One region of the Janthinobacterium sp. SUN118 genome, then DNA from elsewhere that is predicted to be linked to it. Evidence: predicted binding sites of a transcription regulator. Region 1 holds the regulator's gene; the other holds the start of a gene.

Evidence for each region. The regulator LexA, encoded in region 1, represses DNA repair genes until DNA is damaged. The targets are predictions, from matches to a motif close to ACTGTATNNNNATACAGT.
Region 2: imuA (translesion DNA synthesis-associated protein ImuA) is a predicted target of LexA. The motif match lies at 1,525-1,542, and genes of this name have one in related genera.

Annotation. Positions count from the first base shown of each region.
Region 1 covers NZ_JAPUBV010000001.1:1,239,295-1,251,381, forward strand. The annotation lists gene accD (acetyl-CoA carboxylase, carboxyltransferase subunit beta) at 1-832, shown strand, start outside; gene folC (bifunctional tetrahydrofolate synthase/dihydrofolate synthase) at 936-2,234, shown strand; gene O0880_RS05655 (SPOR domain-containing protein) at 2,259-3,233, shown strand; gene O0880_RS05660 (CvpA family protein) at 3,254-3,742, shown strand; gene purF (amidophosphoribosyltransferase) at 3,782-5,305, shown strand; gene O0880_RS05670 (cystathionine gamma-synthase family protein) at 5,375-6,616, shown strand; gene lexA (transcriptional repressor LexA) at 6,702-7,337, opposite strand; gene O0880_RS05680 (zinc dependent phospholipase C family protein) at 7,588-9,909, shown strand; gene rpsF (30S ribosomal protein S6) at 10,044-10,430, shown strand; gene priB (primosomal replication protein N) at 10,451-10,759, shown strand; gene rpsR (30S ribosomal protein S18) at 10,775-11,065, shown strand; gene rplI (50S ribosomal protein L9) at 11,093-11,548, shown strand; gene O0880_RS05705 (replicative DNA helicase) at 11,684-12,087, shown strand, end outside.
Region 2 covers NZ_JAPUBV010000001.1:1,097,374-1,109,460, reverse strand. The annotation lists gene O0880_RS05085 (DNA polymerase Y family protein) at 1-854, opposite strand, end outside; gene imuA (translesion DNA synthesis-associated protein ImuA) at 784-1,494, opposite strand; gene O0880_RS05075 (putative Na+/H+ antiporter) at 1,711-2,976, shown strand; gene O0880_RS05070 (GNAT family N-acetyltransferase) at 3,055-5,091, opposite strand; gene O0880_RS05065 (MFS transporter) at 5,175-6,389, opposite strand; gene O0880_RS05060 (PHB depolymerase family esterase) at 6,742-7,983, opposite strand; gene O0880_RS05055 (PRC-barrel domain-containing protein) at 8,222-8,809, shown strand; gene hrpA (ATP-dependent RNA helicase HrpA) at 8,995-12,087, opposite strand, start outside.

The DNA of each region.
Region 1 (12,087 bases):
CTCTGATGCTGGCGCACGCAAGACCATGCCGGAAGGCCTGTGGGTCAAGTGCCCGTCCTGCGAAGCCGTGCTGTACCGTACGGACCTGGAATCGAATCTGCACGTGTGCCCGAAATGCGACCATCACATGCGCATCCGCGCCCGTGAGCGCCTCGACAGCCTGCTCGACGCCGGTGGCCGTTATGAAATCGGCCAGGAAATCCTGCCCGTCGATACGCTGAAGTTCAAGGACAGCAAGAAATACCCGGACCGCCTGAAATCCGCCATGGAAGCGACGGGCGAGACGGATGCGATGGTCGTCATGGGCGGCGCCATCATGAGCCTGCCAGTGGTCGTGGCGTGCTTCGAATTCGAATTCATGGGCGGCTCGATGGGCTCCGTCGTGGGCGAGCGTTTCGTGCGCGGCGCGCAGATCGCGCTGGAACAGAAAGTGCCGTTCATTTGCATCACCGCCACCGGTGGCGCGCGCATGCAGGAAGGCTTGCTGTCCCTGATGCAGATGGCCAAGACCACGGCCATGCTGACCAAGCTGTCGGAAAAGAAATTGCCATTCATCAGCGTGCTGACCGACCCGACCATGGGCGGCGTATCGGCCTCGTTCGCCTTCATGGGCGACGTCGTCATTGCCGAGCCCAAGGCGCTGATCGGCTTTGCCGGCCCGCGCGTGATTGAAAACACCGTGCGCGAAAAATTGCCGGAAGGCTTCCAGCGCGCCGAATTCCTCGTCACCAAGGGCGCCGTCGACATGATCGTCGACCGCCGCAAGATGCGCGAAGAAATCGCCCGCCTGCTGGCCTTGCTGCAAAACCAGGCCGTCGAAGTCCTGGCGTAATTCGCCAAAGTAATAGGCCGGGCGGCGTCCCCTGGACCCGCCCGGTTGCCACGTCCTACCGTCTCCGCGCCCGGCGCATCGCATCCTCATCAAGAAGTCTCCCATGCAAAACCTCCCCATCACCCTGCCAGACTGGCTCGCCATGCTGGAAACCCGGCATTCGGAAACCCAGATCAACATGGGCCTGGACCGCGTGCAAGCCGTCAAGGCGCGCATGCAGCTGGCTTTTACCTGCCCCGTGATCATGGTGGCGGGCACGAATGGCAAGGGTTCCACCTGCGCCATGCTGGAATCCGTGCTGTTGCGTGCCGGCTACAAAGTGGGGCTGTACATCAAGCCGCATTTCCTCGATTTCAACGAGCGCGCGCGCGTGCTGGGCGAGATGGCCAGCGACGAACAGCTCGTCGCCAGCTTCAACTTTGTTGAAGCCGTGCGCGGCGACACGCCACTGACGTATTTTGAATTCACCACCCTGGCCATTTTGCAGCTGCTGTCGCAAGCAAAGCTGGACGTGGCCATCCTGGAAGTGGGCCTGGGCGGGCGCCTGGACGCCGTCAACGTGATCGACGCCGACGTGGCCATCGTCACCAGCGTCGATATCGACCATACGGATTACCTGGGCGACACGCGCGAAGCCATCGGCTTTGAAAAGGCCGGCATCTTCCGTCCGGGAAAGGCGGCCATCTGCAGCGACCCCGTGCCGCCGCAGTCGCTGATCGACCATGCCGAAGCCATCGGCGCCGACCTGTGGCTGATGGGCCGCGACTTCAATTATTCGGGCGACAAGCAGCAGTGGAACTATGGCGGGCGCGAACAGCGCCGCAATTCGCTGGCCTACCCGAGCTTGCGCGGCGCCAACCAGATCCTCAACGCGACGGCCGTGCTGGCGGCGCTGGAAGTGCTGAAGCTGAAACTGCCGGTGGGTGCGCAGGAAGTGCGCACGGGCCTCGTGACGGTGGAATTGCCGGGCCGCTTCCAGGTCTTGCCAGGCCGCCCCAGCGTGATCCTCGACGTGGCGCACAACCCCCACGCGGCCTCGGCGCTGAACCAGAACCTGGGCAATATGGGTTTCCACCCGTACACCTACGCCGTCTTCGGTTCCATGCAGGACAAGGATATCGATGGCGTACTGGCCGCGATGGCCGAGCATGTCGACCACTGGTGCCTGACGGGCCTGCCTTCGCCGCGCGCGGCCACGGCATCGGAACTGGTGGCCAAGGTGCAAATCATGCTCGAAGATAAGCCCGACAGCAGCGAACATACTGTGTCTATTTTCGATGATCCGGCACAAGCTTTTGCAAATGCAATGAGCCGGGCCGGTGAGAATGATAGAATTGTGGTCTTTGGTTCTTTCCTCACCGTTGCCGGCGTGATGAAGGCCCGAAAATCCTCACTTCACTGAAACGCACTCGACTGAAAATCACGCATGGGCTTGTTCTCGAAACTGTTTAAAAACAAGCAAGAATCCTCTGGCGAAGACAGCGGCTTTTATGTCCCTGGCGAAGCACAGTCGCCGACCCGCAAGCGCGCCGCCAACACTGCCGGTGGCGGTGGTTCGCGCCGTGGCGGCAAGGAAGCGCCGGATCCGGTCTTGCCTGAAAAGAAACGCGCGCGCCGCCGCCTGGTCGGGGCCATCGCCCTGGCCCTGGGCGTGGCCGTCGGCTTGCCGATGCTGCTCGACTCCGAGCCGAAGGCGCCCGTCAACGATATCGCCATCGACATTCCGTCGAAAGAGAAGGTCGCCGCAGCGCCCGCGCCCGCTCCCGTGCAGGCCGTGCCGGCCCAGGCGTCGGCAGCGAACAATGGCCTCGACCAGTCCGAGGAAATCGTCGATGCGCCGCTGCCTCCGGCAGCCAAACCTGCTCCGGCGCCCGTGCTGGCCACGGCCCAGCCCGTGCCGGCCAAGCCCGCCTATGTAGAGCCGAAAGCGGAACCGAAACCCGTCAAGCCCGAACCGAAACCCGAGCCGAAGCATGAAGCGAAGCCGGAACCGAAGCACGAACCCAAGCCGGAATCCAAGCCCGAGCCCAAGCATGAAGTGAAGCCGGAAGCCAAGCCCGAAGCGAAACCGGCCAAGCCGGCGCAGTCTGCCGACGATGCGGCGCGCGCCCTGGCGATTCTGGAAGGCAAGCCGCTGGACAAGCCGCAAGAGAAGGCGCACGACGCCGGCAGCGGCAAGTTCGTGGTGCAGGTGGCGGCCCTGGCGACGCAGGACAAGGTGGACGAATTGCAGGAAAAACTGCGCGAAGCGGGCATCAAGTCGTACACGCAGAAAGTCTCCAGCCCTGCAGGCGAGCGCATCCGCGTGCGAGTGGGGCCGTTCGGCAGCCGCGACGATGCGGAAAAGACGCGCGCCAAGCTGCAAAAGCTGGGCCTGGGCGGTAGCCTGGTGCCGGCGTGATGATGCAAGGCTGAACGCGCGTGACGATCTTCGATTACCTGGTGCTGTTCGTGCTGGTGACGTCCGTGCTGATCAGCATGATGCGTGGCCTGGTCAAGGAAATACTGTCGCTGGTCAGCTGGATCGTGGCTTTCGTCATTGCCAATGCGTATGGCGCCACCCTGGCGAAATTCCTGCCGGAAGCCGTGCCGGGCGAAGCGATCCGCCTGTTGCTCGCTTTCGTGGTGCTGTTCATCGGCGTGCGCATTCTGATGGGATTGCTGTCCATGACGGTCGATGCGCTCGTCAAGGTGACGGGACTGAGCCTGGCCGACCGCACCCTGGGCAGCCTGTTTGGCCTGGCGCGGGGCCTTGTGATCGTGCTGACCGCCGTCATCTTGTGTGGCATGACGTCCATCCCGCAGCAGCCACTCTGGAAAAACGCGCTGCTCAGCCCGGTCGCGGAACAGGGCGCGCGCGCCATCAAGCCTTATCTGCCTGCCGCCTACGCGCAGCATGTGAAATTTTGAAATTTTTTTAAAATCAGTAGCACAGTTTAGGAGCACACCATGTGTGGCATCGTCGGCGTCGTTTCCCATCAACCTGTCAATCAATTGCTCTATGACGCATTGTTGCTCTTGCAACATCGCGGCCAGGACGCGGCAGGGATTGCGACCAATCACAGCAGTATGTTTTCCATGCACAAGGCCAACGGCCTCGTACGTGACGTCTTCCGTACGCGCAACATGCGTTCGCTGCAAGGCACAACGGGTATCGGCCACTGTCGCTACCCGACGGCCGGTTCGTCGAGCGAAGAGGAAGCACAGCCGTTTTATGTGAATGCGCCGTTCGGCATCACGCTGGCGCACAATGGCAACCTGACCAACTGGGAACAGTTGAAACAGGAAATGTTCAAGAACGACCGCCGCCACATCAATACCGATTCCGACTCGGAAGTGCTGCTCAACGTGCTCGCGCATGAAATCCAGGAAGCGACGACGGGCCTGAACCTGGACCCGGACGCCATCTTCAAGGCCGTGACCGTGCTGAACCGTCGCGTCAAGGGTGGCTACGCTGCCGTGGCGCAGATCGCCGGCGTGGGCTTGCTGGCCTTCCGCGACCCGCACGGCATCCGTCCGCTGTGTCTGGGCATCAATGAAACGGAGCAGGGCGCCGAATACCTGATCGCGTCCGAATCCGTAGCCCTGGAAGGCATGGGCTTCCGCTTCGTGCGCGACATCGGCCCCGGCGAAGCCGTCTTCATCGATGCCGACAAGCAATTGCACAGCCGCCAGTGCGCCGACAACGCCAGCCTGAACCCGTGTGTGTTCGAGTTCGTCTACCTGGCCCGTCCCGATTCCGTCATCGACGGCGCTTCCGTGTACGCCACGCGCCTGAAAATGGGCGAATACCTGGCCGAAAAGATCCGCACCGAATTGCCCGGCGTGCATATCGACGTGGTCATGCCGATCCCCGATTCCTCGCGTCCGGCCGCCATCCAGCTGGCCATGGCGCTGAACATCGAGTACCGCGAAGGCTTCATCAAGAACCGCTACATCGGCCGCACCTTCATCATGCCGGGCCAGGCGGCGCGCAAGAAATCCGTGCGCCAGAAGCTCAACGCGATCCCGTCCGAGTTCAAGGACAAGGTCGTGCTGCTGGTCGACGATTCCATCGTGCGCGGCACCACCAGTCGTGAAATCGTGCAGATGGCGCGCGAAGCGGGCGCGACGAAAGTCATCTTCGCCTCGGCCGCGCCTCCGGTAATCTACCCGAACGTGTACGGCATCGACATGCCGACGCGCGACGAACTGATCGCCTATGGCCGCACGACGGAAGAAGTGTGCCGCGAAATCACGGCCGATTACCTGGTGTACCAGGATATCGGCGCGCTGAAGCAGGCGATTGCCGACGTCAACCCGGCCCTGACCAGTTTCGAGGCGTCGTGCTTCGATGGCGTGTACGTGACGGGCGACGTGTCGCAGGAATACCTGGACCGCCTGGAGTACGCGCGCCACCATCCGAAGGCGGCAGCGCCCGAGGATACGCCGCGTTCCCAGCTGAACCTGAACCTGGCGACGACGGAAGCATAATCGTCCAGCCCGGCCTGCGCCGGGCTTTTTTTTGTCTGACTTTTTCACTGCCTTGCGCACCACCCGACCATGAGCGACAACAAGACTTACGGCTTTACCACCACCATCCTGCATAACGACCGTCGCAAGGGCATCGAGCACGGTTCGCTGCACAAGCCCGTGCACACGTCCGTCGCGTTCGGCTACGGCGATGCGCGCCAGCTCGCTTCCGTGTTCCAGGGCAAGGAGCCCGGCTTCCGCTACGGCCGCCAGGGCAATCCGACCGTTTCCGCGCTGGAAGACAAGGTCAACAAGATGGAGGACGGCGTGGCCACGCTGTGCTTCGCCACCGGCATGGGCGCCATCGGCGCCGTCGTGCAGGCGCTGCTGCGCGCGGGCGACCACGTCGTGTCGTCGGCTTTTCTATTCGGCAACACCAACAGCCTGTGGCAGACGGTGACGGGGCAGGGCATGGCCGTGTCGTTTGTCGACGCCACCGATGTGGCCAACGTGGCGGCCGCCATCACGCCGGCCACGCGCATCGTGTTTGTCGAAACCATCGCCAATCCGCGCACGCAGATCGCCGACCTGGCGAAGATCGGCGAGTTGTGCCGCGAAAAAGGCATCCTGTATATCGTCGACAACACCATGACGACGCCGTATTTGTTTCGTCCGAAAGCGGTGGGCGCGGGCCTGGTGGTCAATGCGCTGACCAAGTCCATCGGCGGCCACGGCAATGCACTGGGCGGCAGCTTGACGGACACGGGCGTGTTCGACTGGACGCAATATCCGAACATCTTTGACAATTATAAAAAGGCGGCGCCGGCCCAGTGGGGCATCGCGCAAATCCGCGCCAAGGCCTTGCGCGACTTCGGCGCCTCGCTGGGACCGGAAGCGGCGCACCATATCGCCGTCGGCGCGGAAACCATGGCCTTGCGCATGGACCGTACCTGCTCCAACGCCCTGGCGCTGGCGACCATGCTGCAGGCGGATCCACGCGTGGCTGCCGTGCATTATCCGGGCTTGGCCTCGCATCCGCAGCACGCGCTGGCAACGGACTTGTTCCGCAGCTATGGCTCCCTGTTCAGCTTTGAGTTGAAAGACGGCATCGACTGCTTCGATTTCCTCAATCGCCTGAACCTGGCTATCCCGGCCAGCAACCTCGGTGACACGCGCACCCTCATCATTCCCGTTGCCCACACGATCTTTTACGAGATGGGCGCCGAGCGCCGCGCCAGCATGGGCATCGCCGAATCGCTGATCCGCGTCTCCGTCGGCATCGAGGACGAGGCGGATCTGCTCGAGGATTTCCGTAATGCGCTGGAGGCATAAAACGCCCGGGCGATAAAAAAGGGCCGCAACAGCATGACTGTTGCGGCCCTTTTTGCGTTTTACGTGCGACAGCTGCCAGGAAAAATCAATGCCAGCTGCGCATCAAGCCAACTGCCAGCCCTTCCAGGGCGAATTCGTCTTCGGGCGACACGGTAATGACCTTGAAATCGGGGTTTTCCGGCAGCAGTTCGATGACGGAGCCCGTCTTCTTGTAGCGCTTGACGGTGACTTCGTCGCCGATGCGGGCGACGACGATCTGGCCATTCTTGGCGCTGTCGACCTTCTTGACTGCCAACAAGTCGCCATCCATGATGCCGGCGTCGCGCATGGACCAGCCGCGCACCTTCAGCAGGAAGTCGGGCTTGGCCGAGAACAGGGCAGGATCGACGTTGTAGCTCGCTTCCAGGTTTTCCTGTGCCAGGATGGGCGAACCGGCCGCCACGCGGCCGATCAGCGGTAGCGACATCAGCAGGGCCGCCGGCACCTTCGATGGCAGCGTTTCGGCCGCCGCGCCGATCAGGCGGATGCCGCGCGACGTGCCCGGCGAAATCTCGATCGCGCCCTTGCGGGCCAGGGCCTGCAAATGCTCTTCGGCCGCATTGGCCGATTTAAAACCCAATTCATTGGCAATCTCGGCGCGGGTGGGAGGAAAGCCCGTATTTTCAATCGCGTCCTTGATCAGGTTCAGGATTTGTTCTTGTCGTGCTGTCAGCTTGATCATGAGCGGTGGGTGCATACTAAAATGCTGTCTATATGAACAGTCTGTATTTTTGTACAGTATCGCCGACTATGCAAGCCCAATTTCACCATTTCGCAAAATAATTCAACGATCGGCTTGTTCCTGGCGCGATCACTTCAATTTATTGCCAATTTGCAATTTTCTCTGCTAGTATGCGCATGATATTTTTTTGGCAATGTGGCATCCGGGCCATGTGTGCCTCTCTTCATCCGTAAAACTATAAAAGGATTCCATGATCGACCGATGTGGTAAGCGTTTCACCTTGCTGGCTGGCTTGCTGGGCATCTTATTTGCCGGGAATGCGTGCGCCTTTACCCTGGGCACGCATGTCTGGGTGGGGCAGCAGGTCATCAACGATCTGGCGGACGATGGCAAGATCACTATTGTATTGCAGGGAAAGCCCGTCACCCTCGAAGTGCCCGCGCATGTGCGCAGTGCCATCCTGGCGAACCAGACGGAGTTCTTGCTGGGGAATATAGGTCCCGACTCGGCGCCGGACATTCTCGTCGGGCAAACCATCGTCCATCCCGGCATCGAAGACGGCTGGAAGACCAACGACTGGCTGCGTTTCCTGCTCAACAGCGCCAGGGGTAACGCCGCGGGCACGGCATACGCCTATGGCTACCTGGGGCATGCCTCGGCCGACATGTTCGCCCACACGTATGTCAATCAGTATGCGGGAGACATCTTTGACCTGGCCGATGAAACGCTGGTGGAGCAGCGGCATATTGCTCTCGAGGGCTTTATCGGGAGGCTGACGCCGCCGTTGCGCGACCACACGGGCAAGCAGCTTGGCGCCGTGCGCGCCTTGATCAAGCCCAGTGATGCATTCGGCACGTTTGTGCGCGACACGCTGGTGCTCAACGATACGGTGCAGGAGCAATACAGCCGCGGCAAGTATGGACGGCATTTGGCGGCCTACCATGCCTACCGCAAATCCATCGACGCGATGGTGGCCAATCCTGCGTGGAACCAGCTCGACGTCGCGGTCGTGCGGCTGTTTGCGTCGAACTGGGGCGTGGCGCTGTCGTCGAACGACGCGCAAAAGATCATCGACAAGGCCAATGTCATCATCCCCAAGGTACAGGCGGGCGAGGACCGCATCCAGTCCCTGGCAAACGATCTGGTCAATGCCACGCAGCATCTTGACGATGCCCTGTTCAGCGGCGTGAAGAAGGCCACGCAGACCGTGTTCAGTGTCGAGCAGGAGATACTCCAGCTGCACCTGCAGATTTCCAGCAAGGAAAGCGAGTTGCGCCGCAAGGCAAGTTGCCCGAAAGAATGGCAGGATCCGTTCGGCCATCGTGCATGTCAAAAAGCAAACGATGTGATCGACTCCATCAATGGCTCGGTCAATGCGGCCCTGGGCTCGCTCAATGGCAAGCTGGCGGCCAAGCGGCAGCAGCTGTTGCAGGCCAGTATCGCCGTGCGCGATGCTGCGGTGGCATCGCAAAAGCTGGTGCAGATCGTCAGCAATGCCGCCATTGATTTCAGCCAGCGCATGGGGCAGAACACGTCGCCGATCAAGGGGCCGCTGATAGGCTGGCGCAATGATGTCGATGTTGCCATGCGTGAATATGTGAAGGCGACGAGCCAGTCATTGCTCAATTCCACGGACCGGGCGGCCAGCGCGACCGAGCCGCTGTCGCGCTGGTTCGATTGCTATCACATGAGCATTCTCGGTGTGGCGCAGGAGCTGTCCGGGTGCGAGCTGCGCGACGGCGCCAGGAATGTGGTCTGGGCGGTGGACCGGGCGCTCAAGCTGGCCGAGGACCTGGCGTTTGCCGGGGACCTGCTCGGCTTGCCGACGCCTTCCGAGATCCGCGCCTGGCGCGACGAGCAGATTGCCAGCGCCAAGGATCGCCTGGTGGCGGAAATCTTCGACCGCCTGCTGCCGCGCGAATTGCAGGATATCCTGGCGCTGTTCAGCAAGGACATGGACGATGCCGCCCTGAACGACTATTTCAGCCGCCCCGAGCGCCATAATGACAAGAATCTGCTGATGATTCCCGACCTTGCCGCGCGCGTGCGCGCCGAGATGCGCGTGACGGACGGCGCCTTCGATCCGCAGCGATATGCGGTGGCCTATAACGCCGTCGTGCTGGCCAAGCTGTCGCTGCTCGATACGGCGGGCCTGGTGGTGCTGGGGCAACTTGCTGGGGCGGCGCCGGAAGCGGGGCGCTCCGTGTTTGCGCAGACCGATAACGTCATCGCCGACGCCATCGCCAGCATCGACGGCAATCACCAGTGGATGGCCGTGCCGCCGCCGCGTCCGAACGCCGTGGGCGCGCCGTATGCGCAGCCGGCGTCCTACGCCGCCCCGGCCGGTTTCGTGCCATGGCGTCCCGCCGTGCGCAGCGCGCTGTTCCGCGGCTTGTTCAAGGGGCCGCTGTCGTCCGGTGTCGACGTGGCTGGCGAGCTGGGCTTTTCGGCGTTGTTGCCAAGTGACTATCCTTACCGTCCTTGCAGCGGATATCCGTTCCCGGACAGCGCTGCGGACCAGGCTTGCCAGGGCACCAAGATCATGCCGGTGCTGCAGTTGCTGCTGGACTAGCGGCCAGGCCCCCGCGCCAGCATGCGCGGGGGCTTGATCGTTGGCGTAAAACCGGCTATACTCTCCGGCTGACCTTCCCACACCTGTCTTGACGCCGGGGTGGGCGATTATCAATCCGACCTGAAGGAGTTTGCATGCGTCATTATGAAATAGTCTTTATCGTCCATCCGGACCAAAGCGAGCAAGTGCCCGCGATGATCGAACGCTACAAAGCCAGCGTAACCACCCGCGGCGGTTCGGTTCACCGCGTGGAAGATTGGGGCCGCCGTCAAATGGCTTACTCGATCCAAAAGCTGCCTAAAGCACACTACATCTGCCTGAACATCGAATGCGACAACGAGACCCTGGTCGAGTTGGAAACAGCATTCAAATTCAATGATGCCGTGTTGCGTCACCTGACCGTTAAAATGAAGAAAGCTGAAACAGCTCCTTCGCCGATGATGAAATCGGTACAACGCGAAGACGCGGCCAAAAGCCACCGCACCGAAGCACCAGCAGCCGCTCCAGCCGCAGCAGCTTAATTCTTGACCAGGATCGTGCGCTGAACCAGCTACAAGTAACCGCCATCATTGCCGAGCGCGAAATATTGCGCTATACCCCGGCAGGGCTGCCGATTGTGAATGCAGTATTGCAGCACAGTTCGCAGCAGATGGAAGCAGGAATTGCCCGTTTGACCGAGTTTGATGTTGCCGCGCTTGCCGCTGGCGAAATCTCAGGCCGGTTCAGCCAGGCAAGCTTGGGCGGGGTATATCAGTTCACGGGTTTCCTGGCCAGGAAAAGCCGCAACAGCAAGAGTTTGGTGTTTCACATCATTGATTTTAGTGCAGTCACCCCGACTAGCGCATTTTAGATACAGGAGCCTGACATGGCATTCGGTAAAAAGTTCGACAAAAATAAGCTCAAGCTTAAAGAAAAACGCAAACAGCAAAACCCTTTGTTCAAACGTAAGAAGTTCTGCCGCTTCACGGCAGCTCACGTTGAGCAAGTCGACTACAAAGACGTCGACACGCTGAAAGACTTCGTCCAGGAAAACGGCAAGATCATGCCAGCACGCCTGACCGGTACCAAAGCGCACTACCAGCGCCAAGTCGACACCGCAATCAAGCGCGCCCGCTTCCTCGCGCTGCTGCCATACACCGATCTGCACCACGCTTAATCGGTCAGATATTCCTGGAGAAGAACTATGCAAATCATTCTGTTAGAAAAAGTTGTTAACGTCGGTAACCTCGGCGAAGTCGTCAAAGTCAAAGACGGTTACGCACGTAACTTCCTGATCCCGCAACGCCTGGCACGTCGTGCTACGGCAACCGCTGTGGCTGAATTCGAAGTCAAGCGCGCCGAACTGGAAAAAGCTGCTGCCGCCAAACTGGCCGCATCGCAAGCCCAGGGCGAAAAACTGAGCGGCCTGACCGTTCAAGTTGCTCAAAAAGCTGGCGTCGATGGCCGTCTGTTCGGTTCCGTCACCAACTTCGACATCGCTGAAGCGCTGACCAAGCAAGGTTTTGCTGTTGAAAAAGCACAAATCCGCATGCCTACCGGCCCGCTGAAGATCGTTGGCGAGCACAACGTTTCGGTTGCTCTGCACACCGACGTGGTCGTGGAAGTCGTTATCGCTGTCGTACCAGACGCGAACGCGTAATCGTCTGCGGGCCTGGCCCGCAAGCGTTGCCGCACTATGAAAAGCCGGGTTCGCCCGGCTTTTTTGTGGCCTTTTTTTCGCTCAATTTCAGCCCTTTATTTTTGCCGACACGCCGAAGCGGGTATAATTCGCGCCATGAACGCCCCCTCTGATCCGCAACTGGATTCCCTCCGTATTCCGCCGCATTCGATCGAAGCAGAACAATCCGTCATCGGTGGTCTGCTGCGCGACAATGCCGCCTATGACCGCATTGCCGACTTCATGCATGCGGAGGATTTCTATCGCTATGACCATCGCATCATCTTCGAGCAAATCGTCAAGATGGTTAACGCTTCCAAGCCAGCCGATGTCATTACTGTTTTTGAAACCCTGACCCAGCTCGGCAAGGCCGAGGATGTGGGCGGACTCGCTTACCTGAACGCCATGGCGCAAAACACGCCATCGGCCGCGAACATCCGGCGCTACGCCGAGATCGTGCGCGACCGCGGCGTGCTGCGCAAACTCATCACCGTCGCCGACGATATCTCCGGCACGGCCTT
Region 2 (12,087 bases), 140 kb from region 1:
CGGCCCCGCTCGTGCGCCAGCAGCAGCGCGATGCGTTCGACGGCGAATTGCCGCGCGCATAGCCAGCCCGTCATTTGCTGCAGCAGGCGGCGCGCGCCGAACAGCAGCGCGTCCGCGTGTTCCACGCGGTCGAACAACTCCAGACTGGCGCGAAACGTGGGCGGCGCTTCCAGCCAGACGAACAGTTCCGTGCCGTGTCCATGCGCATCGTCGAGCATGTCGAGCAGGGCCGCGCCACAGCGGCGCTGCAGGCCGGGCCGGGGCAACTGGCGCAACTGCCCCAGGGTGCGGCAGCCGATGCCGTCCAGCCAGTCGAGCCAGGGGCGCGCGGGCGGCAGCCAGGCGCACGGCAGGCGGTCGAGGCGGCGCACGAGGCTCTCCATGCCCAGCACCCGGCCCCGGCGCGTACCGGCGCGCGCCAGCAGCCAGGCGCCGCGCGCCGTGGGCGCGCACGATAGCTGGGCCGTGTAGCCAAGCGCACGCAAGCTGGCCGCGATCTGCCGGCACAGGGCGCGCACGCCGCCAAACAGGCGCAGGCTGGCGCCCGCGTCGACCAGCAGGGTCGCTTCCTCGCCCTGCGCCACCAGCGGCGAATATTGCAGCAGCGCCAGCGCCACCTCTTGCAGGGCCAGCGCTTCCCGTTCGGGCGAGCGTTCGTGCAGGCGCGCCTGCGGCGCCAGCATCAGCGCGCCCGCGCGGCGCATGCCGGGCCGGATGCCGGCGGCCCGCGCCAGCGGCGACACGGCCATCACTTGCTCCTGCTCCAGCACCACGCCGAGAATATCAGCCGACCAGCGCGGGCAAAACACTTCGAGCGGGAGCCGGGGCAGGCAAAGGCCGATCCAGAGTCGCATGGCGTAGCATTACAGAAGGAGGTTGCAGGGGCAGGAACAGCGGCGCATCGCGCTGCGGTCCCCGGCGCTTGATGAAGCCGATCTCGATGCCGCCGGCGGCCGGCCGCACGGACAGGCGCAACGGCGCCGGCGACGCATCCTGCGCGCCATGCAGCGGGCGCAGCATGCAGAACAGGGTATGGCCGCCTTGCGCCGCCAGGTGCAGCCGGCGCAGGCTGTCGCCGCGTACGTGCGTCTGCCAGAACAGCAGGGCGCCGCAACTGCCGCTGCGCAAGATGTTTTCCGCCGCCCACAAGGCATCCTTGCTGCCGGCGCTGCGCAGCCACAGCAGTTGCGACGGCGCCAGGCCTTGCGCGGCCAAGGCCAGCGCCTGCGGCGGATGGGGCGGCTGCAACAGCACGATGGGCAGATCACGCAACTGGGCCAGCGCGGGCGCCAGCAGGCGCAATTCGCCGCTGCCCGGCTGCTGCACCAATAAATCGATCAGGCTGCCGCAAGGCCAGCCGCCGCCGGGCAGCTGCGCGGATAGCGCGGCAAAGCCCGTGTCCAGGCAGCGCGTGGCCGCCTGTCCCAGCTGCGAGGCGCGCCACAGGGACGGGTGCAAGGCTTCCGGTGACGCCATCAATTCGGAATGTTGCATGATTTAATATGAAGAAAGAGGAAGATGAATACTGTATGCATATACAGTACTATCCAGTCCCGCTTTTGGCAAGGCTTATCTGCGCATTGCCGCTGCCAGGGCCGCTCCGCCACGTCCGAAAAAACCCGTTCTGGGCATCGATTGCTGTACCATAAGCACTCTCCTTACCGTCTGGCAACGTACCAGTCGGCATCCTCCGTCCATAAGGAAACTCATTTGACCACCATCCAACTCATCAGCGCGATCGTCTTCGGCCTTGCGCTCATCCACACCTTCGCCGCCAAGTCGTTTGAAACCTTGGCAAACCGCCATCCGCGCCATGCGGGCTTGCTGCACCTGCTGGGCGAAGTAGAAGTTGTGTTCGGCTTCTGGGCCTTCATCTTGATCATCATCATGGCCTTTGTCTCGGGCGGCGATGCGGCCATCGAATATGCCGAGTCGCGCCAGTACACGGAGCCGCTGTTCGTCTTTGTCGTCATGGTGGTGGCCGCCTCGCGCCCCGTGCTCGACGCCGTGCAGCGCCTGCTGAAAGGAGTGGCGCGCGTGATGCCGCTGCGTACGGAACTGGCCCTCGTCTGGCTGGGCCTGGCCCTCGTGCCCCTGACGGGCTCGATGATCACGGAACCGGCCGCCATGACCCTGGCCGCGCTGATGCTGGCGCCGCAAATCTTTCGCCCGGGCATCCCTGAATGGCTGAAATATGGCGCGCTGGGCGTGCTCTTCGTCAACGTTTCCATCGGCGGCACCTTGACCTCGTACGCGGCGCCGCCCGTGCTGATGGTCGCCACCACCTGGAACTGGGACAGCGCCTTCATGGCCAGCCATTTCGGCTGGAAAGCGGCCATCGCCGTGCTGGTCAACGCCACGGGCGTGAGCATCCTGCTGCGCAAATACCTGCACAGCAACACGTCCGACATCAAGCCGAAGGCCGGTGAAGTGGAAGCGCCGAAAGTGCCGCTGGCCATCAGCCTCGTGCACATGATCGTGCTCGCTGGCGTGGTGGCGCTGGCGCACCATCCGGTGCTGTTCATCGGCCTGTTCCTGTTCTTCCTCGGCTTCGTGCAGGCCTATGAGCGCTATCAAAGCCCGCTGATCCTGAAGGAAGGTTTATTGGTCGGATTCTTCCTCGGCGGCCTGGTGGTGCTGGGCGGCATGCAGCAATGGTGGCTGCAGCCCATCGTTTCCAGCCTGAAACCGCTGGCCCTGTTCTTCGGCGCCCTAGGTTTGACGGCGATCACCGACAATGCCGCCCTGACCTACCTCGGTTCGCTGATCGTCGGCATGACGGACGAAGCGAAATACATGCTGGTGGCGGGCGCCGTGGCCGGCGGCGGCCTGACCGTCATCGCCAATGCGCCGAACCCGGCTGGCGTGGCCCTGCTGCGCCGCGGCTTCAAGGATGAATCGATCGGCGCCGTCGGCCTGCTGGCCGGCGCCCTGCTGCCGACGGCCGTGGCGGCCCTCGCCTTCCTGGCCCTGTAAGTCTCGTCAAGGGGCGGCCGCCAGCCGCCCCTGTTCCCCGCTGTTTCCTTCCGCTGTTTCCTTCCTCAGTTTCCCTCCTCAGTTTCCCTCATATACGAGGAAGTGCAGGCGGTCGTAGAACAGGCTGTACGCATAGTCGAACGTGCCCACGCTGCGAAAACCCTTGTGCAGGTACACTTGCAAGGCTTCGCTCTTTTCCCACACCGTCAGGGTGATCCGCGCGCAGCCCTTGCGGCCGGCCAGGTCGCGGATTTCATTGAACATCTGCTTGAACAAGCCCTGCCCCCGGTATTTCTCGTCGATGGCCAGGCTGCTGACGAAGCAATCGTCGGCGCGCGCATGCGCGAGCACGAATTCGTCATAGGCGTCATCGAGCGCCTTCATGTCATCGCGGTAATACGAGACGGCGCCGCAGGCCTGGAACTCGGCCATCGTCGCGGCCGTGAAAAAGCCGATGAAGCGCTCGTCCTCGTCGTGCAAGCCATGGATATGCGCCAGGTAGGGCTCGATATTCTGCCGCCGCTGCAGTTCGACGAATTGCAGATTCAATTTATTGCCGAACGAGCAGTACTCGAGATAGCTGGTGGCGAACAGCAATTTCGCCATGCGGTTCTTCGCCTCGTCACCCAGCAGTTCGCCGGGCACCAGCCTGAGCGGGGCATGCGACAGCAAGCCCGCCTGGCCCTCGTCTTCGGCCATGGTGGCATCGTTGGCTGCCGGCATGCCGCTGCCGTGGCGACCCACGGTGGGACGCCAGAAGGCGCCTGCGGCGATATGCATGGAACGGTGGGCCACCAGGTAGCGGCAAAAGATGGCATTCACGCGGTCCAGCTGCGGATCGTCCGACAGCACGGAGTAATAGTGGAAATGATCGATTTCCGCCCGCAATTGGGCAGCATACGCCATGCGCGGCACTTCCTCGATGTCGAACACATCGACGACATTGACCAGGCTCAAAGGATCATCGAGTTGCCAGTCGATATCGTCCAGTCCGGCGATGCAGCGCACATACGCGCGCCGCTCCTCCGCGCTGAGGGGAATGTGCATGTCCGTGATGATGTCGTCGAGCAAGCGCATGCCGCGGATGCCGCCCACGACGCTTTCGCGCACGCCGTCGTACAGCACGCAATAGCGTTGGTAGAACTCGGCATGACTGAGCAGGGTCCGGCCCAGATGCTGCTTCCATTCGGCATAGAACTGGCCAAACAGCCGCGCTTCGAATTGCGGGCAGGAACGGGGAATCTGCTGGTCGATACCCGCATAGGCGCGGTTCACATTGCGCTGGATCGAGCGCAGTGCCGCATCATTGCGCTTGGCGATCAGCATGCCGGTTTCATCGAGAAACAGATTCATCCAGCTCACATGATGGCGCGTGTCCCCAGCGTCGCCGTTATTGCGCTGGAAATAATCGGGCACTTCCGGCTTCATCAGGAAGATCGTCGCCGGATTGTGCGGGATGGTGTCGACATCCATATAGATGCCGCCGTATTCGCACATGATAAGGATGCGGAAATAATCGGACAGGGTGGCGAAATAGCGCTGCGCATGCAGGGTATCGAGCAAGTCGAAGCGTTCCGGCGCGAAATCCAGCGCCAGCGCGCGCAGCGAGTTGATATGCAGGGTCGTGCCGCCGAAGGCGTAGCGGCCGACCGTGTAGCGCCCGGCCCCGCCCGTCGGGCTGAAGCGTTCGTCGTTGCGCAACTGCCCCGCATCCCACACCCACAGGATGGAGACATACGGCGCGCCGCCATTGTGGCGCACCTCGTCGAGCGCCGCGCCCCACTGCTGTATCGCCTCGGCCGCGATGGCCGGCAATTGCCCGCCCATCCAGATGCGGTGCAGGTAGCGCTCGTCGTCGCCGAGCGCGCGCGTGGGGATGCAGCTCAGCGATGAACAGCTTGCCGCATTGAAATGCGTAAAATTGGCGCCGATGAAACTGCGCAGGGCGGCAATGCCGGCCTGGTGTTCCTCGGCCATCTGCGCGCTGCCGGCGCCGGCCGGCCCCGCATCGGCCAGCTTGATGTAATCGAGTTTCAGCTTATTGATGCGAAACTCATATTCCAGGTTGAAAATCTTTGCTTGATCGTGTTTTGAGGCCAGGTCATCTATTTTCATGAACGCACCATCTTCCACAGGAGAGTGTAGGTAAACTTCGTATGAGGTAAAACAAGGTCAACAACACGCGCATCGTTGCGCCATCAACGCTGGGGCAGCAGCACCTCGCTTCCCCGGCGCCCCGCCATGCCCCGCGTAAATATCAGCAGGCAAGCCACGATGATCAGAATGACGGGAAGATTCAGCAGCGCATACGTTTCCAGCGCATAGCCGAAGCGCTGGCACAGCACGTTGTACAGCTGCAGCCAGGCGGACAAATAGACGCAATACAGCAGGCTCATGGCGGCCGTCGTCAGGGTCAGCGATTCCTTGCTGGCCGTAATCGCACTGCGGATCAGGGCGCCGTTGAACAAGCCGAAACCGATGGAATAGACAAACATGCAGGCCGCAAACACATCGACGTGATGGCGGCCCGCGCCGGCGCCCAGCATGCCGGCCGCGGCGACCAGTCCGCCCATGCGCAGCAGGGAGACGAGGGGAAAGTCTTGCCGCAGGCGCTGGATGGCGATGCTGCTGAGGACAAAGCCCGACAGGATCGCGCATTGCAGCGCGATATAGGTGGCGTAGGACGCGCCCATTTCCTGCAGCACGAAGATGGGCGAAAAGCCGATCCAGGCCGTCAGGGGCACGGTGGCCAGCCCTGCCGTAAACATGCCGAACATGAAGCGTCCGTTGCCGAAGATGCGCGCATAGCTGCGCACGATGGCGCCGGCATCGAGCCGCGGCCGCGTCACGGCCATCTGCGGCATGCACTTGAACAAGCCCAGCAGGGACAGCAGCGCCAGCAGGCCGGAGAGGAAAAACACATAGCGCCAGTCCAGCTGGCTGAGGATGGCGCTGCCGAGGATGGGCCCTGCCAGGGGCGCGAGGATGGTGGTGCTGGACAGAATACTGCTGAGTTTGACGGCCGCCATGTCGTCGAACAGCTCATGGATCATGGCATAGCCGACAAAGATGAAGCAGCAGCCCATGCCCTGCACGAAGCGCACGGCAAGAAATTGCTCGATCGAGGTGGCAAACGGCACCGTCAAGGTAGCCAGCAAGAACAGCGTATTGCCCGTCAACACCAGTTTGCGCTTGCCGATATAGTCGGCCAGCGGCCCGAGGAAAATCTGCAGGGAACTGCCGCCGAGCAGATACAGGCTCAAGGACAGGGGAATGAACTTTTGATCCGCCTGAAACTCGTCGACGATGACCAGCATCGCCGGCATGATCATGTCATTCGACAAATAGATATTGAGCTCAAATACGAGGAAAAACGCAAAAAACCACAGCAGCTGTCTGGACTTGATATACATGGCGAATTCCGTAACGTAGGCGGCTGCCGGCGGCGCTTCCCTGTCTCCAGGGAGTGGCGCGGCAAGCCGGGCCCAACACTGATAACGTGTACCAATTGTATACCACTTAGTGTTTTTTACCGCTATTTTTGTTATTTTCAAATACCGCAACAATACCACTTGCGCGAAAATCACGGCAGGGCCATATGCGATGCGATGGAAGAAAAAGCGTGCAGGCGGCCTGCCGGCACGCTTGCGCGGCCGCGCGGCGGCAAGCCCGGCGCCACGCCAGACGGGAGAAAGCAGGTGTACCAGTGACGGCCGCGCCGCAGCACGGCGCAGTCCGGCACCTTATCGGCAAGCTATCGGCAACTCAGGCGCGGCGGTGGCGCGCGAAAAAATCGAGCAGCATCTTGCTGGCGTCGGGCCTGGCCTTGTCGTTGAACGGCAGGCTGGCGTCGCCGCCGCTCCAGGCGTGCTCGAGGTGTTCGATCTGCGCCACGCGCAGCAGCACATCCTTGCCCACCTGATAATCATGCAGCGCATACGCATGGGCCGGGTTGCGGCTGCCCGCCGCCCCCGCCGGCAGGCGCTGCGCCGTCACCAGCGTGTCGGCCGGCATGCGGTTCACGCGCAGGCTCTGGCGCACCAGCTGCGCCTGGTTCACGGGGCGCACCACCTTGTCTGACAGCCCTTGCAGCAGCAGGGTGGGCAGGCGGGGAAACGCGGGCTGGCGCGCCAGCACCTCGTCGATGGCCGCGTCCATGCGGGCGGCGGCGCCATGCTGCATCACGTTCAGCGCGCCGATCAGGTTATGCCCGGCACCGAACACGGGGCCCGAATGCAGGCCCAGCGCGGCAAACAGCTGCGGGTGATTCAGGGCCACGATATGCGCCATGCCGGCGCCGGCGGAAATGCCGCAGATATAGATGCGCGCGCGGTCGATCGCATGGCGCGCCGCCACCTGCTCGATGGCGCCGACGATCAGGCGCGCATCGCCGCCGCCCTCCTGCGTCAGCCTGTCGTACCACTTCCAGCAGCGCCGCGCATGCGAGCGCATGGACTGCTGCGGATACAGCACGGCATAGCCCTTGCGCTCGGCCAGGCGGTTCATGCGCGTGCCCTCGGCAAACTGCGTGGCGCTCTGCTCGCAGCCATGCAGCATCACCAGCAGCGGCCGGCCACGCCTGCTCATGACCGCGTTCGGCGGCTTGTCCGGCAAGTACAGGAAATAGCTCAGGCGCCGGCCCGGCAACTGTCCCAGCTCCGGCAACGGCGCATAGTGGGCGGCCAGCCACTTGCCCGGCGCAGGCGCGGGCCGCTTGCGCGCGCGCGGCGGCGACAGCGGCGTGGCGAAGGGCGCCAGCGCTGGTGCGGCGGAACGCGCCAGCGCGTCGCCGGCAGGCTTGGCGCGCGGCTTGGCGGGCTTGGCCACGGCCTTGCCCGCGGTCTTGACGATGCTCTTGCTCACGGCCTTGACCCTGACCTTGCCACGGGGCTTGAGCTTGGCGGACACGGGGCCGAACAGCACCTGCGCCAGCTTGGTCGCCGTGCGCTGCTGCGCCTTGCCGACGCGCAGCAAGCCGCGCAACCACTTGGTTGCGGGCTTCACCATGGCAAGCAATCCGTCTGTCGCTGTGGAGCATGGCGCCGGGTCGTCGAACTGCCTCGTTGCGTAATCAGCATGCGCGCTCTCCTCCGTTGAGCACATAGAGTACCGCAATTGGCTTACGGCACCGTACGTTTGCCCGCATATAAAAGTGCCCCGGACACCATTGAGGCAGATCAAGCGCGACCTTGGCCGTATGCTTAATCTGGGTGTTCGATCAGCACTTCACACAGGAGAGAACACCATGAGCTATCTGGACCGAGACATCTTGGGCATGTACCGCAACCACGACGGCCCCGGGCCAGCCTTGATGGGGGCCGACACCCTGATTGGCGACGATGTCTACAATCACAGCGATGAAGAACTGGGCGACATCAAGGAAATCATGCTCGACATGCGCACGGGTCAGATCGCCTATGCCGTGCTGTCCTTCGGCGGCATCCTGGGCATGGGCGACAAGCTGTTTGCCGTGCCCTGGGAGCGCCTGACGCTCGACCCCGTCAACAAGCGCCTCCTGCTGAACGTGGAAAAAGGCCAGCTGAAAGACGCGCCCGGCTTCGACAAGAACAACTGGCCCGACATGGGCAGCGACGCGTGGAACCAGCAGATGGAAGCGTTCTATGGCAGCGGCACGCGCTACGACAGCATGGTGGGCGGGCGCATGCAGTCCGGCAGCGACCTGCGCGGTGGCGCCAGCCTGCAATCGGACAGCGAAGGCAGCCTGTCCGGCACCTCGATGAGCGGCAGCCGCGCCGGCACGGGCAGCAGCCAAAGCGACCTGGCTGCCCGCTCCTCGCTCGGCGATGATGATGGGCTGGACAAGCGCAATTGATCAGGCAAGCCCCGGGGACGCGTCGGTCGGCGTACGTCGGCGTAGGTCTGATTAGCGGCGCAGCCGCGTAATCCGACACCACCCGTGACGCCACCGACACCCCACCGCCGGCCCACGACATCATCCACCACTCGCGCCAACGATGTTGTCGGATTACGCGCGCCCTTTGGACGCGCTCATCCGACCTAGCGCTGCATCGATTCCCATACCTTTTGCAGACGCTTGGCAGACACGGGCATCGGCGTGCGCAATTCCTGCGCAAACAGCGACACGCGCAGCTCTTCCAGCATCCAGCGGAAATCGACGAGTTTCGGGTCCGTGTTCTTGCCAGCCTGGCGATCCTTGGCCTGGCGCAAATACGGCGCGGCCGCCGATTGCCACTCGGCCATCAACTTGGTGTCGCGCGCGGGGTCGGCACGCAATTTTTCCAGGCGCACATTGATCGCCTTCAAATAGCGGGGGAAATGCGCCAGTTGCGTGTACTCGTTTTCCGTCAGGAAGCGCTTATGCACGAGGCCCTGCAGCTGCGCCTGGATATCGCTGGCGGCCGCCGCGGGAATATTTTGCAGGCGTTTCGGCAAACCGTGGAATTCCGTCAGCACTTGCGACAGCAGGCGGGCAATTTCATTGACCAGCAACACCAGGCGCGACTTGCCCTCCGCCTGGCGCTTGGCAAACGAGGCGGCGTCCAGCGGCAGCGGATCTTGCAAACACGCAATATCGAGCGCCTTGTTGATGATCTGCTCGCGCAGCTCCTCTTGCGAACCGAGGGCCATGAATTGCATGCCCATCTGCTGCAAGCCAGGGATGCTTTTCTCGACGTACTTGATCTGCTCCTTCATCTGCAGCGCGAACAGGCGGCGCAAGCCAACCTTGTGCGTGCGCGCGGCCACGGTGGGATCGTCGAACACTTCGAGGTCGCAATGCGTGCCCTTGTCGACCAGGGCCGGGAAGCCGATCAGGGTCAGCTTGCCCTGCACGATTTCCAGCAGTTCCGGCAATTCGCCAAAGGTCCAGCCCGTCAAGCCCATGTGCTGCGACACGGTGGCATTCGCGGATGCCGGCGCTGCCGCGGCAGCGCCCTTGGCGGGTGTGCCGCCCTTGCCCGCCACGGCAGTGGCGCCCTGCGCTTGCGCCTGCAGCCGTGACGCCACTTGCGCGCCCGCCACGCGGGCAGCAGGCGTACCCGCGCCCGATACGCCAGACACCTCCGCCAGCTTCTGGAAACTCTGGCGCGCCTGGCCGCCGAATTCCGCCTGCAAGGTGGCCAGGTTGCGGCCCATGTCCAGCTGGCGGCCGTGCTCGTCGATCACCTTGAAATTCATGAAGTGATGGGCAGGCAGGGTTTCCGGCTTGAAGTCCGTCGTCAGCACGTTGATCGTGATCTGCGTGCGGATGTCGGCGATGATGGCATCGATCAGGTCGCCACGGCCAAACACGCCCGCCGCGTGCACGCGCTCGCAGAACTTGGCCGCGTAATCGGGCAGCGGCACGCAGTGGCGGCGCAGCTTTTGCGGCAGCGATTTCAACAGCAGGTGCACTTTTTCCTTCAGCATGCCCGGCACCAGCCATTCGCAACGCTCGCGCGGCAACTGGTTCAGCGCATACAGCGGCACGCTCAAGGTGACGCCATCGCGCACGCTGCCCGGCTCGAAGTGGTACGTGAGACCCATCTCCAGGCCCGTCACGGACATGGTTTTCGGGAACAGATCCGTCGTCACGCCGGCCGCTTCGTGACGCATCAGCTCGTCACGGTTCAGGTACAGCAGCTTCGGATTCTCGCGCACGGCGTCCTTGTGCCACTTCTCGAAACCGGCGCCATTGCACACGTCGGCCGGCAGCAGCTTGTCGTAGAAGGCGGCGATCAGTTCATCGTCGACCAGCACGTCGAGGCGGCGCGATTTGTGTTCGAGGTTTTCAATGTCCTTGATCAACTTGTGGTTGTGCGCAAAGAACGGTGCGCGCGTGTCGAAGTCGCCGCCGACGAGGGCGTCGCGGATGAAGATTTCGCGCGCTTCCGGCAAGTTGAAATTGCCATAATTGATGCGGCGCTGGCTGTACACCACCAGGCCATACAGGGTCGCCCGTTCGGACGCCGTCACCTGCGCCGAGCGTTTTTCCCAGCGCGGTTCGCCCCACGATTTCTTCAGCAGGTGCTCGCCCACTTTTTCCAGCCATTCGGGCTGGATCTGCGCCACGCAGCGCGCGTACAAACGCGTCGTGTCGACCAGCTCGGCCGCCATGATCCACTTGCCCGGCTTTTTCAGCAGCGAGGAACCGGGCCAGATATGGAACTTGATGCCGCGCGCGCCCAGATAGCCGGCGCCCGGCTCGTCCTCGCCCTTGAAGCCGATATTGCCCAGCAAGCCGGTCAGCAAGGCCATGTGCAGATTATCATAGGTGGCCGGCGCTTCGTTCAGGCGCCAGCCCTGCTCCTTGACGATGGTCAACAACTGCGAATGCACGTCGCGCCATTCGCGCAAGCGCATCTGCGACAGGAAATTCGTGCGGCAATTGTCCTGCAGCTGGCGGTTGGTTTTCTTGTGCTCGATGGCGGACTCGAACCAGCGCCAGATTTTCAGGTAGCTGAGGAATTCCGATTTTTCATCGGCAAACTTCTTGTGCGCCTCGTCGGCCGCCTGCTGGTGCTCCATCGGGCGGTCGCGCGGGTCTTGCACGGACAGGGCCGAAGCGACGATCAGCACTTCCGTCAAACACGCGTTATCGAGCGCGGCGAGGATCATGCGGCCCACGCGCGGGTCCAGCGGCAGCTTGGCCAGCTTGTTGCCCAGCGGCGTGAGCTTGTTGACCTCGTCGACGGCGCCCAGTTCCTGCAGCAATTGATAGCCGTCGGCGATCGCGCGCGCCAGCGGCGGCTCGATGAAGGGGAAGGTTTCCACGTCCGTCAGGTGCAGCGACTTCATGCGCAGAATGACGGCGGCCAGCGAGGAGCGCAGGATTTCCGGCTCCGTGAATTTCGGCCGCAGCAGATAATCCTGTTCTTCGTACAGGCGGATGCAGACGCCGTCGGCCACGCGGCCGCAGCGGCCAGCGCGCTGGTTGGCGGCGGACTGCGCGATCGGCTCGACCTGCAGCTGCTCGACCTTGTTGCGGTAGCTGTAACGCTTCACGCGCGCCAGGCCCGCGTCGACCACGTAGCGGATGCCGGGCACGGTCAGCGACGTTTCCGCCACGTTGGTGGCCAGCACGATGCGGCGCGCATTGCTGGTCTTGAACACGCGCTCCTGCTCCTCGGCCGACAGGCGGGCGAACAGCGG